Regions from separate parts of the Cobetia sp. MMG027 genome, predicted to be linked through region 2. Evidence: predicted binding sites of a transcription regulator. Region 2 holds the regulator's gene; each other region holds the start of a gene.
The links. The regulator PhoB, encoded in region 2, activates phosphate uptake and scavenging genes when phosphate is short. The targets are predictions, from matches to a motif close to TGTCATANNNNTGTCANA.
Positions count from the first base shown of each region.

Region 1: the regulator PhoB is predicted to act here: its motif matches at 1,741-1,758, upstream of ugpB (sn-glycerol-3-phosphate ABC transporter substrate-binding protein UgpB).
Region 3: the regulator PhoB is predicted to act here: its motif matches at 2,627-2,644, upstream of PJK54_RS04620 (DUF6482 family protein).

Region 1 covers NZ_JAQJIO010000005.1:57,496-61,695, reverse strand. Annotated here, with positions in the region: gene PJK54_RS07740 (acyl-CoA dehydrogenase) at 1-909, shown strand, start outside; gene PJK54_RS07735 (hypothetical protein) at 1,035-1,622, opposite strand; gene ugpB (sn-glycerol-3-phosphate ABC transporter substrate-binding protein UgpB) at 1,903-3,267, shown strand; gene ugpA (sn-glycerol-3-phosphate ABC transporter permease UgpA) at 3,459-4,200, shown strand, end outside.
Region 2 covers NZ_JAQJIO010000006.1:266,259-270,458, reverse strand. Annotated here, with positions in the region: gene PJK54_RS10405 (chorismate--pyruvate lyase family protein) at 1-319, shown strand, start outside; gene ubiA (4-hydroxybenzoate octaprenyltransferase) at 350-1,231, shown strand; gene phoB (phosphate regulon transcriptional regulator PhoB) at 1,475-2,164, shown strand; gene phoR (phosphate regulon sensor histidine kinase PhoR) at 2,172-3,467, shown strand; gene cysZ (sulfate transporter CysZ) at 3,573-4,200, opposite strand, start outside.
Region 3 covers NZ_JAQJIO010000003.1:116,029-120,228, forward strand. Annotated here, with positions in the region: gene dnaB (replicative DNA helicase) at 1-799, shown strand, start outside; gene PJK54_RS04610 (hypothetical protein) at 886-1,173, shown strand; gene PJK54_RS04615 (EAL domain-containing protein) at 1,340-2,596, shown strand; gene PJK54_RS04620 (DUF6482 family protein) at 2,752-3,108, shown strand; gene PJK54_RS04625 (thiol-disulfide oxidoreductase DCC family protein) at 3,110-3,496, opposite strand; gene PJK54_RS04630 (cryptochrome/photolyase family protein) at 3,493-4,200, opposite strand, start outside.

The DNA of each region.
Region 1 (4,200 bases), on a different contig from region 2:
GTGCTGGAAGAGCTGGCCGCCAAGGATGCCGATGACCTGAACGCCTTCGACAAGGCCTTCTTCCGCCATGCAGGCCTCATCTTCGGCAACGCGGCCCGCGCCTTCAGCCAGAGCTTCGGCATCGGCGGCAAGACCACCGGCTTCGACGCCGTCGCCACGCCTTATGCCAACCACATCAACCGCTTCAGCGCCGCCTTCTCGCTGTCCGCCGATGCGGCCATGGCCAGCCTCGGCTCCAGCCTCAAGGCACGCGAGATGCTGTCGGCTCGTCTGGGTGACGTGCTCTCCAACCTCTACCTGGCGTCCCTGACGCTCAAGCAGTGGCACGAATCGGACGCCTGTGAGCACGAGGAAGCGCTGTTCCACTACAGCATGCAATGGTTGCTGCATCGCACCGAGAAGGCACTCGACGAACTGCTCGCCAACCTGCCCAACCGTGCCCTGGCCACGACATTGCGCGTCGTCACGCTGCCGCGTGGTCGTCAGTTCGCCATGCCCAGGGACAGCCTGACCCGCGAGATCGCACGTGCCGTCTCCACCGACAGTGCACTGCGTACCAAGCTGACCGACAACACCTGGGACGCTCAGGACGAAGGCCAGAAGGACAATGCCCTCGCCCGCTACAACGCGCTGCTCAAGGATTACCCGCGTGCGGAGCCGATCTACAAGACGCTGGCCAAGGCCTATCACAAGGGCGAGATCCCGGCCGATGCCCTGTCACCGGAAGCGCGCATCGAAGCGGCGGTCGAGGCCGGTATCCTGTCCGCTGAGGATGGCGACTTCATGCGCGTCTTCGAAGCCGAGGTACTCGACATGCTGACCGTCGACCACTTCGATTTCGATGCCTTCGTGCGCAAGCCGATGGCGAGTGACGGCACAGCCTCCAACCCACAGCAGGACGCCGCCTGATCACCGGCCGACGCCCGCGTGAGCGATGCAAGACCTGATCGCTGATCGCAGAACCAAAAAGGCCCCGCTCAGTGAGCGGGGCCTTTTTATTGGCAGGAGGCGCCATGCTTCGCGTCATCTCGATCTCAGATATGACGCGCGAAGTGCTCAAGATCACGCACGAAGGCGTTCTTGTAGGTCTCGAAGTCCTTCGGGCGCGCCTTGAAGGTGCGCTTGATGCGCTCGCGATCCAGACGCAGCGGCTCGTCCAGCGCCGCGAGAGTGCCGACACGCGCCGCCGGATTCATGCCGACCAGCTCACGCGGGCGATCGCCTTCGGCCTCGGCCTCCAGCCAGTCGTTGATCCCGGCGCGACGCAGCACGCTGACCAGCGAGCCGTCGGTGAGACGCACCTGCAGACGACCATGATCCGCCAGCTGTGACACCAGCGCGATGCCGTGGTCATGGCCACGATGGACCGGCGGCGTCGCCCACAGGGCAAGATTCAGCCCGCGCGCATTCTCGTCGAGCACCAACAGGGCGGCGGAGTGGATGCGCTCGGCATCGTCCACCAGCGCGAACAGGCGAGCGGTCTCGTTCTCGAACCAGACACCTCGGACACCGGCATAGCTCACCAGCGCATCCAGTCCCCCCTCGCGGCCATGCACTTCGGCACACAGCATCGCCAGACACGCATCGCGCCGGGCACCGGCACTCACTTCCACCACTTTCATCGCATTCTCCGCCACAGGCATTTTCAGCGCGCAAGACTAGCACACTCGCCGGATGATCGCCTGATCCACCGCGCCCCGTGCAGGGCCGACGGTAGTTACCCGCACATGAACATCCAACCGTCATAAAGTTGTAAGGAAAGCCTTCTAGAGTCGTCTACGCTTTTCGGACGATCATCATAAGAACAAAAAAATGTTCGCTTGATCGTTCGCCATCGATCGACAGCAGTCAGCCTGCGCGACTCCCACAAGGCTGACCAGGGACCCTCTCAGGAGCTCGACCATGCGCCGCCCTACCCATCACGCAATGCTCAACACCCGTGGCACCCGTCATCTTGCCAGCCTCGCGCTGGCAGTCGGTTTCGCGACCGCTTCCGCCAGTGCCTTGGCCGCCACCGAAGTCGAGTGGTGGCACGCCATGGGGGGCGGACTTGGCAAGAAAGTCGACGAGATCGCGGCCGACTTCAATGCAAGTCAGGATGAATTCGTCGTCAAGCCGGTCTTCAAGGGCAACTACTCCGAGACCATGACGTCCGCCATTGCCGCCTTCCGGGCCGGCAAGGGCCCGGACATCGTGCAGATCTTCGAGGTCGGCACCGCCACCATGATGAGCGCCAAGGGTGCCATCATGCCGGTCCATCAGCTGATGGCGGACTATGCACCGTCAGAAGGCGCGAGTTTCGATCCGAAGGCCTACCTGTCTTCCGTCACCGGCTACTACACCGACACCGAAGGCAAGATGCTGTCGATGCCGTTCAACTCCTCCACCCCGGTCACCTATTACAACAAGGACATGCTGGCCAAGGCCGGTGTCGAATCCGTGCCGGCCACCTGGCAGGAGCTGGGTGATGCCCTCAAGAAGGTCGTCGATTCCGGCGCGGGCAGCTGTGGCCTGACGACCACCTGGCCGTCCTGGGTGATGCTGGAGAACTTCTCGGCACGCAATGACGTGCCCTTCGCCAGCCAGGCCAATGGCTTCGCCGGCACCGATACCCGCCTTGAATTCAACAAGACCGCCGTGGTCGACCACATCCAGCGCCTCGACGACTGGCAGGCCGACAAGCGCTTCGTGTTCGGCGGTCGCTTCGATGACGCGGCGCCGAAGTTCTACTCCGGTGAGTGCGCGATGATGATGGGCTCCTCCGCCAGCTATGCCGGCGTCAAGGAAAGCGCCAAGGGCTTCGAGTTCGGCGTGGCACCGCTGCCCTACGACAGCGACGCGATCGAGACGCCGCAGAATTCCATCATCGGCGGCGCGTCACTGTGGGTGCTGTCCGGCCACAGCGATGAGGAATACCAGGGCGTCGCCAAGTTCTTCCAGTACCTCTCCAGGCCCGAAGTCCAGGCCGACTGGCACCAGTTCACCGGCTACCTGCCGATCACCACCGCCGCGGCGGAGCTGACACGTGAGCAGGGCTTCTACGCCGAGAATCCGGGCACTGACGTCGCCATCACCCAGATGACCTCCGTGACCCCGACCGAGAACTCCAAGGGCCTGCGTCTGGGCAACATGGTGCAGATACGTGACGTGATCAACGAAGAGCTCGAGAAGATCTTCGCTGGCAAGGAAAGCGTGCAGGACGGTCTCGATCAGGCTGTCGAGCGCGGCAACAAGCTGCTGGAGAAGTTCGAGCGCGCCAACGGCTGAACACCGCCACACCATGGTGGGCCGCCTGGGCGGCCCACCATGCCTGGATGCCAGAGAGCGGAAAGCGCACCCGATACCGGTGCCCTTTCCCTTCTCTCCCAGCTTGATGGCGCATGGTTGGCCGAATCCGCGCCGACCATGCGCACACGACTGACGTGATCAGTCCCTCTTCCTTGCGAGACCTCAGCTGCATGGCCCATTTCAATCGACATCCCTTCACGCCGTGGATCCTGCTGGCCCCCCAGCTGATCATCGTCGGCGTGTTCTTCTTCTGGCCGGCCCTCCAGGCCATCGAACAGGCTTTCTATATCGAGGATGCCTTCGGGCTTTCACGTGAATTTGCCGGACTTGCCAACTTCCTCGCGGTCCTCGGCGAAGCGGAATATCTGGAGACCCTGTGGACGACGGTCTACTTCTCGTTTGCCGTCGCCTTCGGCGCCATGGCACTCGCCCTTGGGCTGGCCGTGCTGGCAGACCGCGTGCTGCGTGGCGCCAGCACCTACAAGACCTTCCTCATCTGGCCCTATGCCGTCGCGCCTGCCGTGGCCGGCGTCCTGTGGCTGTTCCTGTTCGACCCGACGCTCGGCATCCTGCCGGAACTGCTGTCCGCCATCGGCATCGACTGGAATCACAACCTCAACGGCAATCAGGCCATGCTGCTGGTGGTACTGGCCTCGATCTGGAAACAGATGAGCTACAACTTCGTGTTCTTCCTCGCAGGTCTCCAGGCGATCCCCAAGAGCCTGCTGGAAGCGGCCGCCATGGATCGCGCCGGCCCCTGGCGACGTTTCTGGACCATCACCTTCCCGCTGCTCTCCCCGACCAGTTTCTTTCTGCTGGTGATGAACGTGGTCTACGCCTTCTTCGAGACCTTCGGCACCATCGATGCCACCACCTCGGGTGGTCCGGGCGGCTCGACGCGCACCCTGGTCT
Region 2 (4,200 bases):
CTGGCGGCGCGAAGTGGCCCTGTGTCATGGCGATGAGCCCTGGGTGATCGCGCGCTCGCTGGCGGCGCTGGACCTGGCCCATGGCCACCGTCTTTCGACGCTCGGCGAAGGCTCGCTGGGCCATTGGCTGTTCCGCCAGCCTGACCTGACCCGCAGCGCCATCGATGTCAGCCGGGCGCCACTGAGGCTTGCCAGCACGCAGCCGCTGGCACGCACCGCCAGCCTGTGGATGCGCCGCTCGATGTTCTCGCACGGTCGCTTCCGGGTACTGGTCCAGGAAGGTTTCACCCCTCGGTTCCAGCACGCCCTGGAACTCTGATTCCCCACTGCCGTTCGATCAGGAGTCCTGATGTCAGCGTCATCCGCTTCCCGCCCGTCCAAACTGGCCGATTACCTCGCCCTGACTCGTCTGGACCGCCCCATCGGCACCTGGCTGCTGATGTGGCCGACCCTCTGGGCCCTGTGGCTGGCGGCCGATGGGCTACCGGACCGCGATACGCTGCTGATCTTCGTGGCTGGCGTCTATCTGATGCGTGCCGCCGGCTGCGTGATCAACGACTACGCGGATCGCCACTGGGACAAGCATGTCGAACGCACCCGGGATCGCCCGCTGACCTCAGGACGCATCACGGAGCGCGAGGCGCTGACCCTGTTCGGTGTGCTGGTCGCGGCCGCCTTCGTGCTGGTGTGCTTCACCAACCTGACCACGGTGCTGCTGTCGATCGTCGCCGTGCTGCTGGCGGCCAGCTATCCGTTCATGAAGCGCTTCCATCATCTGCCGCAGGTGGTGCTGGGTGCCGCCTTCGGCTGGGCGATTCCGATGGCCTTCGCGGCGACGCTTGAGGAGGTGCCGACCTATGGCTGGTGGCTGTTCGCGGCCAACCTGATGTGGACGGTGGCCTACGACACCGCCTATGCGATGGTCGATCGCAATGACGATCTCAAGGTCGGCATCAAGTCCACCGCCGTCCTGTTCGGCCGCGCCGACACGCTGATGATCGGTCTGCTGCAGCTGGGCATGCTGGCGGTGTTGATCGGCATCGGCCTGCACCTGGCGCTGGGCATCTTCTACTGGCTGGGGCTGGCCGCGGCGGCCGTGACCTTCGTCTGGCAGCAGCGCCTGATTCGCGAGCGGGAGCGTGGCCCCTGCTTCCAGGCATTTCTCAACAACCACTGGTCCGGCCTGCTGATCTTCGCGGGCATCGCGCTGGCGACCTGGCCAGCTGCCTGACCCCTCTTTCCGGCCAACGGGCCCGAGTCCTCATCCGGTCTGCCAGCGACCTTCCTCGTGCGGCGAGGCGTGACATTCACACCTCGCGAGAGTTGAGGGACTCGCTGGCAAGCCGGGCGGCAAGCTGCCAAGCTGCCAAGCTGCCAAGCTGGCGATTGTCATCTCACTGTCATATAAGCAGGTTGTAATCGTCATCGACTTGTCATTCTGGCGCGTGCGCCGACTGCTGCATGGGATCTAGCGATGAGCTCCAAGACCGTACTGATTGTCGACGACGAATCCTCGATACGCGAGATGATCGCCGTCGCCCTGGAAATGGCGGATTACCGCGTGCTGGAGGCCGACAATGCCCAGGACGCCCACGCCATCGTCGTCGATGAAAAGCCCGATCTGCTGTTGCTGGACTGGATGATGCCCGGCACCAGCGGGCTGGAACTGGCGCGCCGCCTCAAGCGTGACGAGACCACGGCGGAGCTGCCGATCATCCTGCTCACCGCCAAGGGCGAGGAAGATAACAAGATCCAGGGGCTCGAGGCCGGGGCGGACGATTACATCACCAAGCCCTTCTCGCCACGCGAGCTGGTGGCACGCCTCAAGGCCGTGCTGCGCCGCACCACGCCCAAGGGCGTCGAGGAGTCGGTGGAAGTCGAGGGTCTGATGCTCGACCCCGCCAGCCACCGCGTGACCGCACACGGCAACTCCCTGGAGGTCGGCCCCACCGAATACCGCCTGCTGCAGTTCTTCATGACCCATCAGGAGCGCGCCTACACCCGCAGCCAGCTGCTGGATCAGGTCTGGGGCGGCAATGTCTATGTCGAGGAGCGCACCGTGGACGTGCACATTCGTCGTCTGCGCAAGGCGCTGGGCGAGGGGCATCAGCACTTGATCCAGACCGTCCGCGGTACCGGTTATCGCTTCAGCGCCCAGGCCTGAGACGCGGATGCGCTACTGGACGAACGAGCTATGGCGGCTGGGCTATCTGGCGGGCGGCTTCGGGCTGGTCGGCGGACTGCTCGGCCTGCTGGGCTGGGGCTTGGCGCTGGGGCTGGCGCTGTACCTGTTCGTCCATCTCAAGCATCTCAAGAGCCTCTACACCTGGCTGATCACCAACCCCCATGAAGAGCCGCCGCCCGGCGATGGCGTCTGGGGGGATCTGCTCGATCGTCTGTATCGCTACCAGAAGGGTCAGCGTCAGGCACAGGAGCGACTGCGCAGCATCCTCAATCGCATCCAGGAATCCTCGGAAGCGATGCGCGATGGCCTGGTGATGCTCGACAACCACGGCGACATGGAGTGGTGGAACAGCGCTGCCGAGCAGTTGATCGGCCTCAAGGCCAGTCACGACCGCGGCCAGCACGTCACCAACTATCTGCGTGACCCCGTGTTCATCGATTACTTCAATCGGCTGGCCTATCGTGAGCCGCTGACCCTGCAATCGCCGCTCTCCGACAACCTGACCCTGCAGATCTCCATCACCCTGTTCGGTGACAACGAGCGCCTGGTGATGGTGCGCGATGTCACCCGTCTCTACCGTCTCGAGGAAATGCGCCGCGATTTCGTGGCCAATGTCTCCCATGAGCTGCGCACGCCGCTGACGGTACTGGCCGGCTACCTCGAGACCTATTCCGACTATGCCGATGACCTGCCCCCGCGCTGGCAGCGTGGCCTGGGACAGATGCAGAGTCAGACCGACCGCATGCAGCACCTCGTCGAGGATCTGCTGACCCTGTCGCGCCTGGAGACCGACGAGCTGTCGGGCGAAGGACGTCGCATCGACATGGCGCAGCTGCTGACACGTATCCGGGAAGATGCCGAAGGCCTCTCGAAGGAGCGACATGTCATCACGGTGGAGGTCGAGCCCGGACTGGCCCTGATGGGTGAGGAGCAGGAGCTGAGAAGCGCGATCTCGAATCTGGTCTTCAATGCGGTGCGTTACACGCCGGAAGGCTGCCACATCACGCTGCGCTGCCAGAGCACCACCGAGGGCGTGATGGTCGAGGTGGAGGATGACGGTGACGGCATTGATCCCGTGCATCTACCGCGCCTGACGGAGCGCTTCTATCGCATCGACAAGGGACGCAGCACCGCCACTGGTGGCACCGGGCTGGGGCTGGCCATCGTCAAGCATGTGCTGATCCGCCATCAGGGCCGCCTGGAGATCGACAGCCTGCCCGGCGAGGGCGCACGCTTCCGTTGTCATTTCCCGGCGGAACGCCGCTGCGCGACGACTGCCTGACGGTTGCAGCCCCACTGACACGAACGCCCCGCCGCGCCCTCTGCATGAGGTCACGGCGGGGCGTCGTGGTATCTGCGTTCGTCAACGCTCGCGATAAAGCCTGGCTCAGCGGCGCGGGGCAGGCAGCTGTCGGTAGTGGCTCTGCCACATCAGGACGGCACCCGCCACGGCCCCGGGAATGAACAGCAGGTTGGCCAAGGGCACCAGCGTCAGCACGAACACGGCACCACCGAAGGTCAGTGACGGCCACCAGCGCGCCTTGAGACGCTGCTTCATGTCGCCGAAGCTGACCTGATGGTTGTCCATCGGATAGTCCAGATACTGGATCGCCATGCTCCAGGCCGAGAACAGCCCCCACAGCAGCGGTGAGAGCAGATTCAGGCCCGGAATGAAGCCGAGAATGAACAGCGCGATCATGCGGGGAATGAAGTAACCCAGTTTGGCCATCTCGCGCCCCAGCGAGTCGATCCCGATCTTCACCAGGCCACGCTCATCCTCGATCAGGGTGCCATCCAGTCGATGCTCGACCTTCTCGGCCAGAATGCCGTAGAACGGCGCCGCGATCAGATTGGTCACCAGGCTGAAGGTGAAGAACACCGCCAGCAACAGACTCAGCACCAGCACCGGCCAGATCAACCAGCTCAGCCATTCCAGCCAGCTGGGCACCTTGAGCATCCAGTAATCGATCCAGCCCTCGAACTGGCTGAACAACAGCCACAGCGTGGCACTGTAG
Region 3 (4,200 bases), on a different contig from region 2:
TGGCTTCCGGGACCTGGATGACATGACCTCCGGTCTGCAGCCATCGGACCTGGTGATCATCGCGGGGCGCCCCTCGATGGGCAAGACCACCTTCGCCATGAACCTGGTCGAGCATGCCGTGGTCTCCGGCGACAAGCCGGTGGCCGTGTTCTCGATGGAGATGCCGGCCGAATCGCTGATGCTGCGCATGATCTCCTCGCTGGGCCGCATCGATCAGACCAAGGTGCGTACCGGTCAGCTGGATGACGAGGATTGGCCGCGGCTGACCTCGGCGGTCAACCTGCTCAAGGACAAGCAGCTGTTCGTCGATGACACGGCGGCCCTGTCGCCCAACGAGATGCGCTCACGCTGTCGCCGCATGGCGCGCGAACACGGCGGCATCGGCCTGATCATGATCGATTACCTGCAATTGATGCAGGTGCCGGGGCTGTCCGAGAACCGTACTGCCGAGATCTCCGAGATCTCGCGCTCGCTCAAGGGTCTGGCCAAGGAATTCGCTTGCCCGGTGGTGGCGCTCTCGCAGCTGAACCGCTCGCTTGAGCAGCGTCCCAACAAGCGCCCCGTGATGTCGGATCTGCGTGAATCCGGCGCCATCGAGCAGGACGCCGATGTCATCGCCTTCGTCTACCGTGATGAGGTCTACAACAAGGACAATCCCGACAACAAGGGCTTGGCCGAGCTGATCATCGGCAAGCAGCGTAACGGCCCCATCGGCACCGTTCACATGGCCTTCATCGGCAAGTACACCCGTTTCGAGGACCTGGCGCCAGACAGTTATGGCCAGGCCTTCGCTGAATGACGTGATGCGCATGCGCATCAAACATGTACCCGGGCGGCGGCAGCGACGTCGCCCCGCAAGACCCGCACTGACGGGGAGGAGATAGCATGGCAGGTGGATTTGGGCGCGGACGCGCACGCACTCCCAAGCTTCAGGGACGCGGTACGCTGGAGAGCCTTGAGCGCGAAGGGCCTTTCAAGGAATGGCTGGGCATGCCGGATCTCTATCGCTTCACGCTGGTCGTGGAGGGCGAGAGCTACAGCTATCAGACCGAAGACAGTGAAGTGCCGGTCGTCGCGGGCGACATGGTGGTCTTCCGTTACAAGGAAACCAAGGCCGGCAAGTGGATCGACCGCAATTCCCTCGGCAAGGCCATCGACCCCAACTCGCTGTAAGGCGTCCACTTCCGGCGTGGCATGAGCGTATTGGCCAGCCACGACCGGGCAGGCTCGTCGCAAGGCGTCCTTGCACGGCAGCACCGCGGTGATGTGCCCGACCCTTCGCTGACACATCACCGCCCCGTGTCATTTTCCTGTCATATCAGCATGCTTTGATTCTGGCATGCTGCCATCCCCGCATCCCGCTTTAGCTGAGGCATCCACTCCCGAATCCGTCCAGGCGCTGGAGGCGTTGCTGCGTCTTCGCCAGTTGCGGATGCATTTCCAGCCCATCGTGGCGGCAGATGGCCGTGAGGTCTTCGCCTACGAGGCACTCGCGCGCGCTGCTGCGGGATGCAGCTTGCGCTCACCGATGGCGATGTTCGAGGCGGCTCGCCAGCATCGGCGCCTCGCCGAGCTGGACGGCCTCTGTCGTGAGCTGGCGCTTGAGCAATGGGCCGAGCAGGGCCTGAGTGAGCGCCTGTTCCTGAACGTGTCGCCGGAGGTGCTGCTGGACAGTGCGCATTCTCGGGGACTGACGCGTCATCTCCTGCATCGCCATGGGCTGCATCCGCATCAGGTCGTCATCGAGTTGACTGAGCAGACCCCGGGGCTCGACCCGGCACTGATGCGTGAGGCCGTCTGCCATTACCAGTCAATGGGCTTCGCCATCGCGCTGGATGACCTCGGTGAAGGGTACGCCAGCCTCAAGCTGTGGTCGGCGGTTCAGCCTGACTTCGTCAAGATCGACCGACACTTCATCAGTGGTATTCATCAGGATTCACTCAAGCGGCGTTTCGTGCGCTCGATCATCGACATCGCCCACGGCAGTGGCAGTCAGGTGATCGCGGAAGGCATCGAGCAGGAAGGCGAGATGGAATGCGTGTCTCAGCTGGGGGCCGAGTATCTGCAAGGCTGGCTGTTTGCGAGCGCCGAGGTGGACCCCGCTGGCGAGCGGGCCGGCCTCGAGCAGCGCCTGCGTCGTCTGAGTCTCCGCCGGCATGCCGCGCCTCTGGCACTCGGTGCCGGCAGCCTGCTGCGGCAGGTGGCGCCGGTACTGCAGGATACCTGTCTCGAGGAGGTGGCCGAGCGTCTGCATGCCGAGCCGGAATTGATGGCGCTGGCAGTGGTGGACGCGCAGCAGCGGCCGGTCGGCATGATCATCCGCCATCGACTGCTGGGATTGCTGAATCAGCGCTTCGGACCGGAGCTGCATGGACGACGGGCGATCCATGAGGTCATGCAGACCCATTCACTGCGTGTCGAGGAAGATGAGCCGCTCGAGCGTCTGTCGGCCAAGCTGCTCGGGCGCCGGGACATTCATCGTGACGAGGATTTCATCATCATGCGAGGGGGATGCTATCGCGGCCTTGGGCGTCCTCTGGATCTGCTGCGTATCCTCGCGGAACGTCAGCTGGCGGTTCGTGCTCAGTGTCCGTGAGCCTCTCCGGGGCGGCGGCCTTGAACATGACGTCATCCAATGGTCATGGCGGTGCCGTTCAATCGTCATCGTCCCCCCGCAAGCTGGCGTGAAGCCTTGACGCCACCTTCACGATGATGGATACCTCAGACAACAGAGGTCCAGGAGCCGACACCATGTCCAGAATTGCCGCTGCCTTCACACCTGCTGGCCTGCTGGTCAGCAACCTGAATGCGCTGATCGCCGAGTATCCGGCACTGGAGGCGCGCGTGATCAGTCATGCCGCCAGCCGCTTCTATCAGGTCCAGCTGGTACTGGAAGCGGGTGCCGATGAAGACGATGAGCGCAGTGAACTGTTGATGAAGCGTGGCAAGCCGATGCTGTTCCGCTCGCTGGAGGATGTCTACAGCGAGCTCAGGCGCGCCGGTCTGTCACGCGCCTGGCTGGTATCCCAGGTGGCCAACGACGAGATGATCGGCCGACCGCCTCAGTACCATCAACCGTTGAGCTCGCGCATCCCCTTGAGCTTCTGAGTCAGCGTCTCCTCTGGGGGACCCAGCGGCCGATACGCTCACGGTGGCGGGCAAAGACCCGATAGCCCACATCCAGCATCGGACGCAGCCCCGGCAGCAATGACAGCCTCACCAGGCGCCGATAGCCGAGCACCGCATAGAGGGCTCGGCTGGCGTCCATGCCGACATACCACTCCCCGCGCGCATCCTGCACGTGCAGGCGCCCCATCATCGTCTCGAAGCTCAGCCCCAGAGCATCTGGGGAAAAGTCCTTTGCACGAATGTCGACCGTCCTGACCCGTTCCCGCCTCGGGTGTCTCGCCAGCCAGGCGACCTCGCGCTGGCACAGGGGGCACTTGCCATCGTGATAGAGCGTGACCGGTGCACTGGCCTGCCAGATGCGACTCATGAGGATTCCTTGTCGGTCGTGGAACTGGAGGGCGCGGGATGGTAACCCGCGCGATGGGCACCGCTGCCATAGTCAGCGGCGCTGTCGAGTCGGGCGAGAAAGGCCTCGGCCTGTTGCAGCAATGCTTCGCGCTTTTCGTCCTTCATGCGTCGCCAGCTGCCATAGACCAGCGACATGCGCGGGTTGCGTGACAGTGATTCGCGATGGCGTTCGATGAAGTGCCAATAGAGACTGTTGAAGGGGCAGGCATGCGTGCCGGTGACCTTCTTCGGCGAGTACTGGCATCTGTCGCAGTGATTGGACATGCGATCGATGTACTTGCCCGAGGCACAATAGGGTTTGGAGCCCATCAGGCCGCCATCGGCGTGCAGCACCATGCCCAGGGTATTGGGCAGCTCCACCCACTCGCAGGCATCGACGTAGACCGCCAGATACCAGTCGCACAGCGCCTCGGGCTTCACGCCGCACAGCAGGGCGAAATTGCCGGTGACCATCAGGCGGCGGATATGGTGGGCATAGGCATGATCACGCGTACTGAGGATGGCTTGATCCACACAGCGCATGCCGCTGTCGCCGCGCCAGAAGACCTCCGGTAGATCCCGTGTCGCACTCAGGCGATTCTCCTGCTTGTAGCCGGGCATGCGTGTCCAGTAGATCCCACGCACATACTCTCGCCAACCGAGAATCTGCCGGATGAAGCCCTC